Linked DNA regions of Streptosporangium becharense. The protein of the gene in region 2 interacts with the protein of the main gene of each other region in a pairwise test. Links are inferred from orthologs where the notes say so. Each region holds a gene or a part of one and is shown on either strand. Other genes may lie near its edges.

Region 1 (4,937 bases), 760 kb from region 2 along the record:
CGGCCAGGCCCTTGGCCACCCGGACCGCCTCGTTCGAGCCGCCCGCCGCGGGCGAGGAGATGATCTGCGCACCCCACATGCGCAGCAGCTGGCGGCGCTCCTCGGAGGTGTTCTCCGGCATCACGCAGATCAGCTTGTAGCCCTTGAGCCTGGCGGACATGGCCAGCGAGATGCCGGTGTTGCCGCTCGTCGGCTCCAGGATGGTGCAGCCGGGCCGGAGCAGCCCGTCCTTCTCGGCCTGCTCGATCATCCACAACGCCGGACGGTCCTTGATCGAACCGGTCGGGTTGCGGTCTTCGAGCTTGGCCCAGATCCGCACGTCCTGCGAGGGAGAGAGCCGGGGCAGGCCCACCAGAGGGGTGCGGCCGACCGAGTCGATCAGTGAGTCAAAGCGCATGGTGTGGCTTCCGCCTCGTGTGAGCAGACCAGGGACAGCGGCGTGCCACCCGCCCGCCCGTCGGGGGGCGGCGGGTGGCACGGCACAGCACGGCTAGCGGGAGCCGCCGGCCACGGCGGGCAGGACGGTCACGGTGTCACCGTCGGCGACCGGGGTGTCCAGCCCGCCCAGGAAGCGGACGTCCTCGTCGTTCAGGTAGACGTTCACGAAGCGGCGCAGCGCACCCTTGTCGATCAGGCGGTCCTTCAGCCCCGGGTGCCGGGCTTCCAGGTCGCCGATCAGCTCCTCGAGCGTGGCGCCGCTGGCGTCGACGGCCTTGGCACCGTCGGTGTAGGTGCGCAGGATGGTCGGAATGCGAACCTCGATGGCCATCGCGGGTCAATCTCCTTGTGTCGTCATGGGAGTGCAGCCCACCGGATCAGAACACCGGCGGGCGCCGGAGGATTCCAGAAAAGCCGGTCAGCGACAGTCGTAGACGACGACGGAGGGAGTGTGCGCGAACAGGAAGTTCTGCACCGGCGCGACACCCTCGTACCGCACCCGCGCACCGGGACGCGGCAGCGCGGCGTCCTCGGGCCTCGGGCGGGCGGTCAGCATGCTCGCCAGTTTACCCAAAGCCCCTCGTTCCGCTCACTGCCGTATCAACCAACGGACACCGGCGCCGGCCGCCGGAACGCCGGTCACCCCGCGGTGATCGTGATCTCCTCCTCGGTCACGACGCCGTCGACGATCCGGTACGAGCGCAGCTCCACCTTCTCCCCCAGCTCCTCGCGGGTGGAGACCAGCACGTAGTGGGCGTTCGGCTCGGAGGCGTAGCTGATGTCGGTGCGGGAGGGGTAGGCCTCGGTGGCGGTGTGGGAGTGGTAGATCACCACCGGCTCCTCGTCGCGGTCGTCCATCTCCCGCCAGACGCGCAACTGCTCCATCGAGTCGAACCGGTAGAACGTGGGCGACCGCTCGGCGTTCTCCATCGGGACGAACCGCTCCGGGACGTCGGAGCCGACCGGCCCGGCGATCACCCCGCACGCCTCGTCCGGGTGGTCCGCCCGGGCATGAGCGATGATCTTGTCAACCAGTTCCCGCGAGATCGTGAGCATGTCTGGAAGTTACCAAAGGGCCCGGACCAGGGTGTCCTGGAGGTAGGTCAGCCAGTCGTACGTGACGTACGCCGGATAGCGCGGGTCGTCCTGCGGCATCCCGGCGATCTCGTCGTAGATCTCCTCGGTCACCTCCAGCCGGGTGCCGAACGCCAGCCGCACGTCGTTCAGCGCGCGCATCCACGCCTGCGCCTGCTCCCTGGTGAGCTCCACCCGGCCCGGTTCGGCGCTGTCGAGCATGGTCTGCGCGTCGGCCCGCTTGCCCTCGCGGAGGGTCACCTCGGTGTAGCGGCGGAACTCCGCGGCCTGCTCCTGGTCCTCGTACGCCGCGGGGAACAGCCGCGCCAGCACCGGGTCGTCGGACGGTTCCGCCGAGCCGATGCCCAGTGCCCGCTCCAGCGGGTCGTCGCCGGTCTCACCCGGCTCGACCAGGCTCAGGATCTGGGAGATCAGCGAGCGCAGGATCGAGACCTCGGCGGCGTCGAACGTCGTGACCACCCCGCCGTCGCGCCCCGGCTTGAACCCCGAACTCATCGCTCTCCCACCACTGTCCGCGGGCCCGTCTCCGGAGCCCGCCCGATCACGAATCCCGCTGGACGGTGGCCCACAGGCCGTACGAGTGCATGATCTGCGTGTCGCGCTCCATCTCCTCGCGGGTGCCGCTGGACACCACGGCCTTACCCCGGTGGTGCACGTCGAGCATCAGCTTCTCGGCTTTCTCCCGCGAGTATCCGAAGACGGTCTGGAAGACATACGTGACGTACGACATGAGGTTGACCGGGTCATTCCAGACAATGGTCAGCCATGGCAGATCGGGCCGTACGTCGCCGGCCGGACGCTCGACCTCCACCGGAGCGGTGCTACCCACAACCACCAGTCTGCCCTACCTCGGGCTTAGTCTTCGACACGTGAGAATGAGCATGAGCAGTGCGTTGCTGACCGATCACTATGAGCTGACGATGCTGGAGGCGGCGCTGCGCAGCGGCGCCGCCTCCAGACGCGCGGTGTTCGAGGTCTTCGCGCGGCAACTGCCCGGCGGACGTCGGTACGGCGTCGTCGCCGGCGTCGGCCGGGTGCTCGACGCCCTGGAGGCGTTCCGCTTCGGCGACGACGAGCTCGCCTTCCTGCGGGACAACCGGGTGGTCGACGAGCCCACCCTGGAGTTCCTCGCCGGTTACCGGTTCCGCGGGGACGTGCGCGGCTACCCGGAGGGCGAGTGCTACTTCCCCGGCTCCCCGATCATGACGGTGGAGGGCACCTTCGCCGAGGCGGTGCTGCTGGAGACCGTCATCCTGTCGATCCTCAACCACGACTGCGCGATCGCCACCGCCGCCTCCCGGATGACCCACGCCGCGGGGAACCGGCCGCTCATCGAGATGGGTTCGCGCCGCACCCACGAGGCTGCGGCCGTGGCCGCCGCGCGGGCCGCCTACCTGTGCGGCTTCTCCTCCACCTCCAACCTCATGGCCGGGCGGGTGTACGGCATACCGACCGCGGGAACGGCCGCCCACGCCTTCACCCTGCTGCACGACTCCGAGGAGCAGGCTTTCCGGGCCCAGCTCGACTCGCTGGGCACCGGGACCACACTGCTCGTCGACACCTACGACGTGGCGCGGGCGGTACGCACCGGCGTGGAGCTGGCCGGTCCCGCCCTCGGCGCCGTCCGCCTCGACTCCGGTGACCTCTGCGAGGTCGCCCGGGAGGTCCGCGCGCAGCTCGACGCCCTCGGCGCCCACAAGACGCGGATCATCGTCACCAGCGACCTGGACGAGTACGCCATCGCGGCGCTGGCCTCCGCCCCCGTGGACGGCTACGGCGTCGGCACCTCGCTGGTCACCGGCTCGGGCTCGCCCACGGCGGCCCTGGTCTACAAGCTCGTCGCCCGCGAGGACGCCGACGGGGTCATGCGGCCGGTGGCCAAGAAGTCGGTGGGCAAGCCCAGCAGGGGCGGGCTCAAGCACGCCTTCCGGCGGCTCGACGCCTCCGGCACCGCGGTCGCCGAGGTGGTCGCCGTCTCCGCGGAGCCTCCCACGGACGCCCGGCCGCTCCAGGTCCGGCTGGTCGGCGGCGGCGAGGTCGTCGGCCGGGAGGACCTGGCGGCGGCCCGCACCCGGCACCGCGAGTCCGTCGCCGAGCTGCCGGTCACGGCCCACCAGCTGTCCCGGGGGGACGCCGCCCTGCCGACCGTGTTTGACTAGTGGCATGGCAACCGCGCTGATCGTCGTCGACGTGCAGAACGACTTCTGCGAGGGGGGAAGCCTGGCGGTGAGCGGCGGCGCCGAGGTGGCCGCCGCCATCTCCCGTCACCTCGCCTCGCACGGCTACGACCACGTCGTCGCCACCCGCGACTTCCACGTGGACCCCGGTGACCACTTCGCCGCCGAGCCCGACTACGTGAACTCCTGGCCCGCCCACTGCGTCGCCGGAACCGCCGGTGCCGGCTTCCACCCCGCCCTCGACACCTCCGGGGTGGAGGAGGTCTTCAGCAAGGGCGCCCACACCGCCGCGTACAGCGGTTTCGAGGGCACCACGTCCGACGGCACGAGCCTGGCCGACTGGCTCGCCGAACGCGGCGTGGACACGGTGGACGTCGTCGGCATCGCCACCGACCACTGCGTCCGGGCCACCGCGCTGGACGCGGTGGCGCACGGCCTGTCCGTCCGGGTGCTGCTGGACCTGACGGCCGGCGTGGCCCCCTCGACCACCGAGACCGCCCTGGCCCAGCTCGGCTCCGCCGGAGCCCACCTCACCGGCACCCCGGTCGTGCGCTCCGCCTGAGCAGTCGGGCGGCGCTCGGCATCCGAACGATCACAGGGTGGGAAGGAAAGGTTAAACGCCCCCACCGCGGCACGCGACAGGAGTATCACGGAGAGCCCGAACTCCTCTGCTTGCGGTGGTGACCTCGCGTGTTCCTGCTCGGTGTGTCGTGGTTGGTGTTGACCCCGTTGTGTCTGTGGAACCTGTTCCGCGGCGGCACGCTCGTCCGGTTGACGAGCGTGCTGGCGCTGGTCGCGCTGGAGGGGGCGACGGTCTGGGCCGGCGTCCAGTTCCCACGTCCCGGCCCGGTTCCGGTCGCCGCGTCCCCGACGGCGGTTCCGGCCGCCCCGTCCCCGATCGCGATGCCCCCGGTTCCGGCCGCGGCGCCGCCCGTCACGCCCTCACCCACCCCGGTCGGACCGTCCCGGATCCCGATCACACCGTCCCCGGCTCCGGCGTCTCCGGCCCCGCCGGTCGCGGCCGGCGGGCAGGCCCGCCCGTCGGGCGGAAGCCCGGAGACGGCCGGGGCCGAGCGGGCGGAACGGAGAACGCGGGCGGCACGGAACGCCCGGCCCCGGGACGGCAGGACCGCCTCCTGCCCGGCGGCGCCCACGCCGGAACGGGCGTGGACGGCCGGGCATCGAAGGTCGCCCTGCGCGCGACACCGCTGACCGGCACAGGTGACC
Region 2 (5,096 bases):
TGCCGTGGACGCTGACCGTGCCGTCGCCGTAGTTGGCGACCGCCAACCGCGTGCCGGTGGGGTCGACGGCCAGGTGGCAGGGGGACGCTCCCCCGCTGGAGTGCCGGGCGAGCGGGGTGAGCCCTCCGTCCGCGGCGCGCGCGAAGACGCCGACCGTGCCCCGCTCGCTCTCCTCCACCGCGTAGACGACCGGCAGGCGGGGGTGCGCGGCGAGGAAGGACGGGCCGGGAGCCGGCGTCGTGCCGAGTCGCGTGAGGCCCCCCAGCTCCACCAGGGTGATCCCGGGCCCGGACCCGCCGGTGTCCGGGGTGTATCCGCCGATGTACGCAACCTCAGCCATCATGCTCCCGCCGCCGTCGGGGCGGCACGCGCCGCCCTGTCATTCGTTCTGGGCCAGTCTGCGAAGGTAGCGCAGCCGGAGGGCGGCCACGCACCGCCCCCGCCCGGGGTCGCCCCCGTTGCCCACCGGCCGGGGCCGGGGAGCGGCCGTCCCCGGCGGACGCGCGGGGACACGGGGCGGGCACAGGGCGGGCACAGGGCGGGCACGGGGCGGGCACGGAGGGATGTCAGGGCGGCCACGGAAGGACGGCGGCTCCGTTCAGTGGCGGAAGGGCCCGCCGACCTCGTAGGTGATCCCACCGGTGCCCGAGGCGTCGCCCCGGGTGCCGCGCTGGGAGGAGAAGTAGAGACGGTCCCCCCGGGGGGAGAAGGCCGGGCCGGTGATCTCCGACTCGGGGTGGCCGGAGACGCGCAGGAACGGGGTGACGACCCGCTCGGGGGTGATGAGATCGATCCCCATGTCGCCGCCGTCCCCGGCGACGTACAGGTCGCCCGAAGAAGTGCCGGTGATGTCGTCGATCCCGGCCTGCGGGGCGTTCGCGTCGCGGACGACCCGCAGGCGCTCCTCCCGCGCGTCGTAGGCCCACACCCGGTTGTCACCCTTGGTGGTGAAGAAGCAGACGCCGCCGGAGTAGCGGCAGCCCTCCCCGCCGGAGAAGCGCCTGGCCCCGGCGACCTGCTCGCGGGTCGGCACCGGCAGTGCGGCCGGGTTGGGCACCCGCCGCCAGGTCACCGAGCCGGTGCCGTCGGCGCAGAGCACCTCCAGCAGCCCTGAGGTCAGGTCACCCCAGTGGGCCGGCCGGAACCGGTAGAAGCAGCCGTCCGGTTCGTCCTCGGTCAGGTAGACGACCTGCCGCTCCGGGTCACAGGCCGCGGCCTCGTGCCTGAAGCGGCCCATGGCCAGGCGGGGCATCGCGGCACGGGAGCCGTGGGGATCGCACTCGAAGACCCGGCCGCGGAAGATCCCCTCGCACGACAGCCAGGTGTCCCAGGGGGTGCGTCCGCCGGCGCGGTTGAGGTTGGTGCCCGACAGGATCCGGTAGGCGTCGACGATGTCGCCGTCCGGGCCGAACCTGATCGCCGACGCCCCGCCGAGCAGCGGGATCTCCGAGTTGGAGACGTAGATCCAACCGTCGCCGTCGGGGAAGCACGCCCCGCCGCCCGGCGCCGGGTGCCACAGCACCCCGCCGACCCGGCGGCCGGTGCGGGCGACGATCCGGCTGGTGAAACCTTCGGGCAGCGCGATCCCGTTGGCGTCCGGCGCGCGCGGCGGACCGTACGGGCCACCGGTGCCGGACGGATCGTACGGGCCTGTGGAGCCGTACGATCCGGTGTGCGCGGCGCCCCGCCACAGTGATCCGCTCAGAGCCGCCCCCGCGGCCGGCCCCCCGGTGCGCACGGACGTACGGCGCGGCATGGCCCCTCCTCCTCGCCCTCTCGGTACGCCGCCAGTCGATCGAACCCATGTGAACGTGGAGTCCGCGCGATCCCAAACTTTGCGGAAACCAGAGCGCAAACATCCGGCGGAACAGGTCGGCCCCGGGGCCGCTCTCCACTCCGAGCACTGAGCTGACGTCCTCGGGAACCGGCCTGACAGCGACGGTGTCGCGGCGCCGGACGGCCCGGCGGCCGGTCCTCGCCTCGACCAGGCCGAAGGTCATCATGGGCAGCGGCTCCGCGACCAGCAGCTCGGGTGCGGCCTCACCCAGTTCGCCCGGGAGCCACGACGTGTACGGGCTGGTACTGCCGGGAGGAACGGCCGTGACCGTCGGCGTGACCGGTCGCGGGTTCGGTCAGTGGCGAAGCGCCCGCAGTGCCGCGTCGAGGCTTCGCTCCGATCTCGTCTGGCCGGGAGAGCCCTGCGGCCGGCCGGATCGGAGACACGAAGGCGCCCCGGCCGGGTGACCGGGGCGCCCGCCGGTGAGGGGGACGCCGCGCGGCGTCCCCCTCACCGTTTCCCCGTCGCGGGGACGGTCAGCGCTGGGCCTGAAGCATCCAGTGGTGCTTCTCCAGGTCCTGGGTGATCGCGATGAGGATGTCCTGGGTCACCGGGTCCGGCTCGTCGGTGGCCTCGATGCGCTCGCGCATCCTGCGGACGATGGACTCCAGGATGTCCGTCAGCGCGGCGACGACCTTGCCGTCGTTGATGTAGCCCGCCTCCAGCTGGTGCACCTCGGTCGTCTTCGCCAGCGTGGACGAGCGGCCGTCGGGGTTGGCGCCGATGGCGACCGCCCGCTCGGCGACGGTGTCCGCGTGCTCCCTGGCCGCCGCGACGATCTCGTCGAGCTGCAGGTGCAGCGAGCGGAAGTTGTGGCCGATCACGTTCCAGTGGGCCTGCTTGCCCAGGAGCGACAGGTCGAGGAGGTCGACGAGGGCTCCCTGCAGGGCTGCGGCGACGACCTTCTGGGCCTCGGGGTTGAGCGGGCTGGTGATAGCGGACATGAGGTATGCCTCCCCCTTAGTTCGGCATTAGTTCTCTCGCTGTGGTGAAACACCCCATACCCCCCACCTCCTTCCCTAACTACCGAAACTCTCCCGCCTTGTTGACACTGTCACTATGACAGTGTCACTATCGGGACATGGAATGGACCATCGGCGAACTGATCGAGCACGCCTCGGCGGCGCTGTCCTCCACCACCCGGCCCAACGGGCGGGTGCGGGACGTGCCCAACGAGCGTCTGATCAGGTGGTATTCCACGATCGGCCTGCTCGACCCGCCCCTGGCCCGCCGGGGCCGCGTCGCCCTGTACGGCAGGCGCCACCTGCTCCAGCTCGTCGCCGTCAAGCGCCGACAGGCCGACGGCCGGACCATCGCCGAGATCCAGGCCGAGCTCACCGGCGCCACCGACAGGGCACTGGAGTCGATCGCCGACCTCCCCGCCCCCACGACCCCCGACGGAGCCGACGACGGTGACGGCGGTGACGGCATCGTGAGCCCCCCCGGACCCGCGAGCACCACCCCCGCTCCCGCCCCTGCCGCCTCCCCCTCCGCGGCCGGGGCACCCCGGGCCCGCTTCTGGGCCGCGTCCCCGGCGGTCCCGGATCCGGTCGCCTCAACCGGTCCCCACCCGGCCGGCACCGCCCCGCGCGCGGCACCCGCCGCGCTCGTCCACGGCGTGCGGCTCGCACCCGGGGTCACGCTGGTGCTCGACGGCGCCGGCCACGCCCCGTCCTCCGACGACCTCGCCGAGATCGCCGTCGCGTCGGAGGCGCTCCTGAAACTGCTCCGCGACCGCGGCCTCACATCTTCGAAGGGAAAGCACCCATGTTGAGCTCGATCACCACGTTGCGGCCGGAGGAATGCCCCCCCGTGCCGGACGCCGGCCTGGGAGCGCTGTCCACCGCGCGCGGCAACCTGCCGCTGGAGAGCGTGGACGTCACCGCCGCCGTGTCCGGCCTCGTCGCCGGGGTCGAGGTGGTCCAGGGGTTCCGCAACCCGCACGACGTGGCGCTGGAGGCGACGTACGTCTTCCCGCTGCCCGACCGCGCCGCGGTGACCGCCTTCAGGATGGAGGCCGACGGGCGGGTCGTCGAGGGCGTCCTCAAGGAGCGCGGACAGGCCAGGGCCGACTACGACCAGGCGCTCGCGCAGGGGAGACGGGCCGCGATCGCCGAGGAGGACCGGCCCGACGTCTTCACCATCAGGGTGGGCAACATCGTGCCGGGCGAGCGCGTGACCGTGCACCTGACGCTGAACCAGCCGCTCCCGTACGAGGACGGCGCGGCCACGTTCCGCTTCCCGCTGGTCGTGGCCCCCCGTTACATCCCCGGGACGCCGCTCGACGGCGAACAGGCGGGGGACGGCTGGTCATCCGATACCGACGCGGCCCCCGACGCCTCCCGGATCACTCCCCCGGTGCTGCTGCCCGGCTTCCCCAACCCGGTCCGGCTCTCGCTCGCCGTCTCGGTCGATCCGGCCGGACTGGAACTGCGCGAGATGTGCTCCAGCCTGCACGTGGTCCGGGAGGAGGGCACGACGGTCCGGTTGCGGCCGGGCGAGCGGCTCGACCGCGACTTCGTCCTGCGTCTCCTCTTCGACGCCTCGACCTCGCTGGCGCTGGCCCCCGACGACGATGGCGAGGGCGGGACGTTCACGCTGACCGTCGTCCCCGACCCGGCGCCGGCCACCACCACCCCCAGGAACGTCGTGCTGGTGCTCGACCGCTCGGGCAGCATGGCGGGCTGGAAGATGGTGGCCGCCCGGCGCGCCGCGGCCCGGATCGTCGACACGCTCACCTCACGGGACCGGTTCGCGGTGCTGTCGTTCGACGATGTGGTCGAGCACCCCGAAAAACTCGGCGGTGGCCTGGTCGAGGCGTCCGACCGCAACCGCTACCGCGCCGTGGAACACCTGGCCAGGCTGGAGGCGCGCGGCGGCACCGAGATGCTGGACCCGCTGGAGCGGGCCGCGACACTGCTGGCCGGGGCGAGCGGCGACCGGGTCCTGGTGCTCGTCACCGACGGGCAGGTCGGCGACGAGGACCGGATCCTGAAGGCGCTCGGCACCCGGCTGCGCGGGGTGCGGGTGCACACGGTCGGCATCGACCGGGCGGTCAACGCCGGCTTCCTGGGCAGGCTCGCCGGGCTGGGCGGCGGCCGGTGCGAGCTGGTGGAGTCCGAGGACCGGCTGGACGAGGCGATGGAGCACATCCACCGCCGCATCGGCGCCCCCCTGGTCACCGACCTCTCCGTCGAGGCCGACGGGCTCGACGTGATCACGGAGACGGTCGGCCACATCGGCTCGATCTACCCGGGTG

Evidence for each region. The genes of interacting proteins can lie anywhere in the genome.
Region 1: the proteins of F4562_RS07245 (region 2) and clpS interact in binary tests that used the Escherichia coli proteins (3 or more experiments, as listed by UniProt). The link is inferred for Streptosporangium becharense from one-to-one orthologs.

Annotation. Positions count from the first base shown.
Region 1 is NZ_JACHMP010000001.1:2,451,457-2,456,393, forward strand. What follows is about bases 719-3,413. They hold clpS (ATP-dependent Clp protease adapter ClpS), read right to left. Parts: upstream 2,363-3,413; coding sequence 2,075-2,362; downstream 719-2,074. Other genes in these bases: F4562_RS10500 (MoaD/ThiS family protein), read right to left, coding at 719-769; F4562_RS10505 (hypothetical protein), read right to left, coding at 857-994; F4562_RS10510 (M67 family metallopeptidase), read right to left, coding at 1,078-1,494; F4562_RS10515 (DUF2017 domain-containing protein), read right to left, coding at 1,504-2,028; F4562_RS10525 (nicotinate phosphoribosyltransferase), read left to right, coding at 2,409-3,413. Also shown: F4562_RS10495 (PLP-dependent cysteine synthase family protein), read right to left, coding at 1-397; more of F4562_RS10500, read right to left, coding at 491-718; more of F4562_RS10525, read left to right, coding at 3,414-3,692; F4562_RS10530 (nicotinamidase), read left to right, coding at 3,697-4,272; F4562_RS10535 (hypothetical protein), read left to right, coding at 4,401-4,922. UniProt on the Escherichia coli protein: Involved in the modulation of the specificity of the ClpAP-mediated ATP-dependent protein degradation.
Region 2 is NZ_JACHMP010000001.1:1,693,103-1,698,198, forward strand. Bases 1,048-3,901 are described here. They hold F4562_RS07245 (Dps family protein), read right to left. Parts: upstream 2,782-3,901; coding sequence 2,314-2,781; downstream 1,048-2,313. Other genes in these bases: F4562_RS07240 (alkaline phosphatase PhoX), read right to left, coding at 1,048-1,756; F4562_RS07250 (MerR family transcriptional regulator), read left to right, coding at 2,919-3,611; F4562_RS35695 (VIT domain-containing protein), read left to right, coding at 3,605-3,901. In the rest of the region: F4562_RS07235 (lactonase family protein), read right to left, coding at 1-340; more of F4562_RS07240, read right to left, coding at 599-1,047; more of F4562_RS35695, read left to right, coding at 3,902-5,096.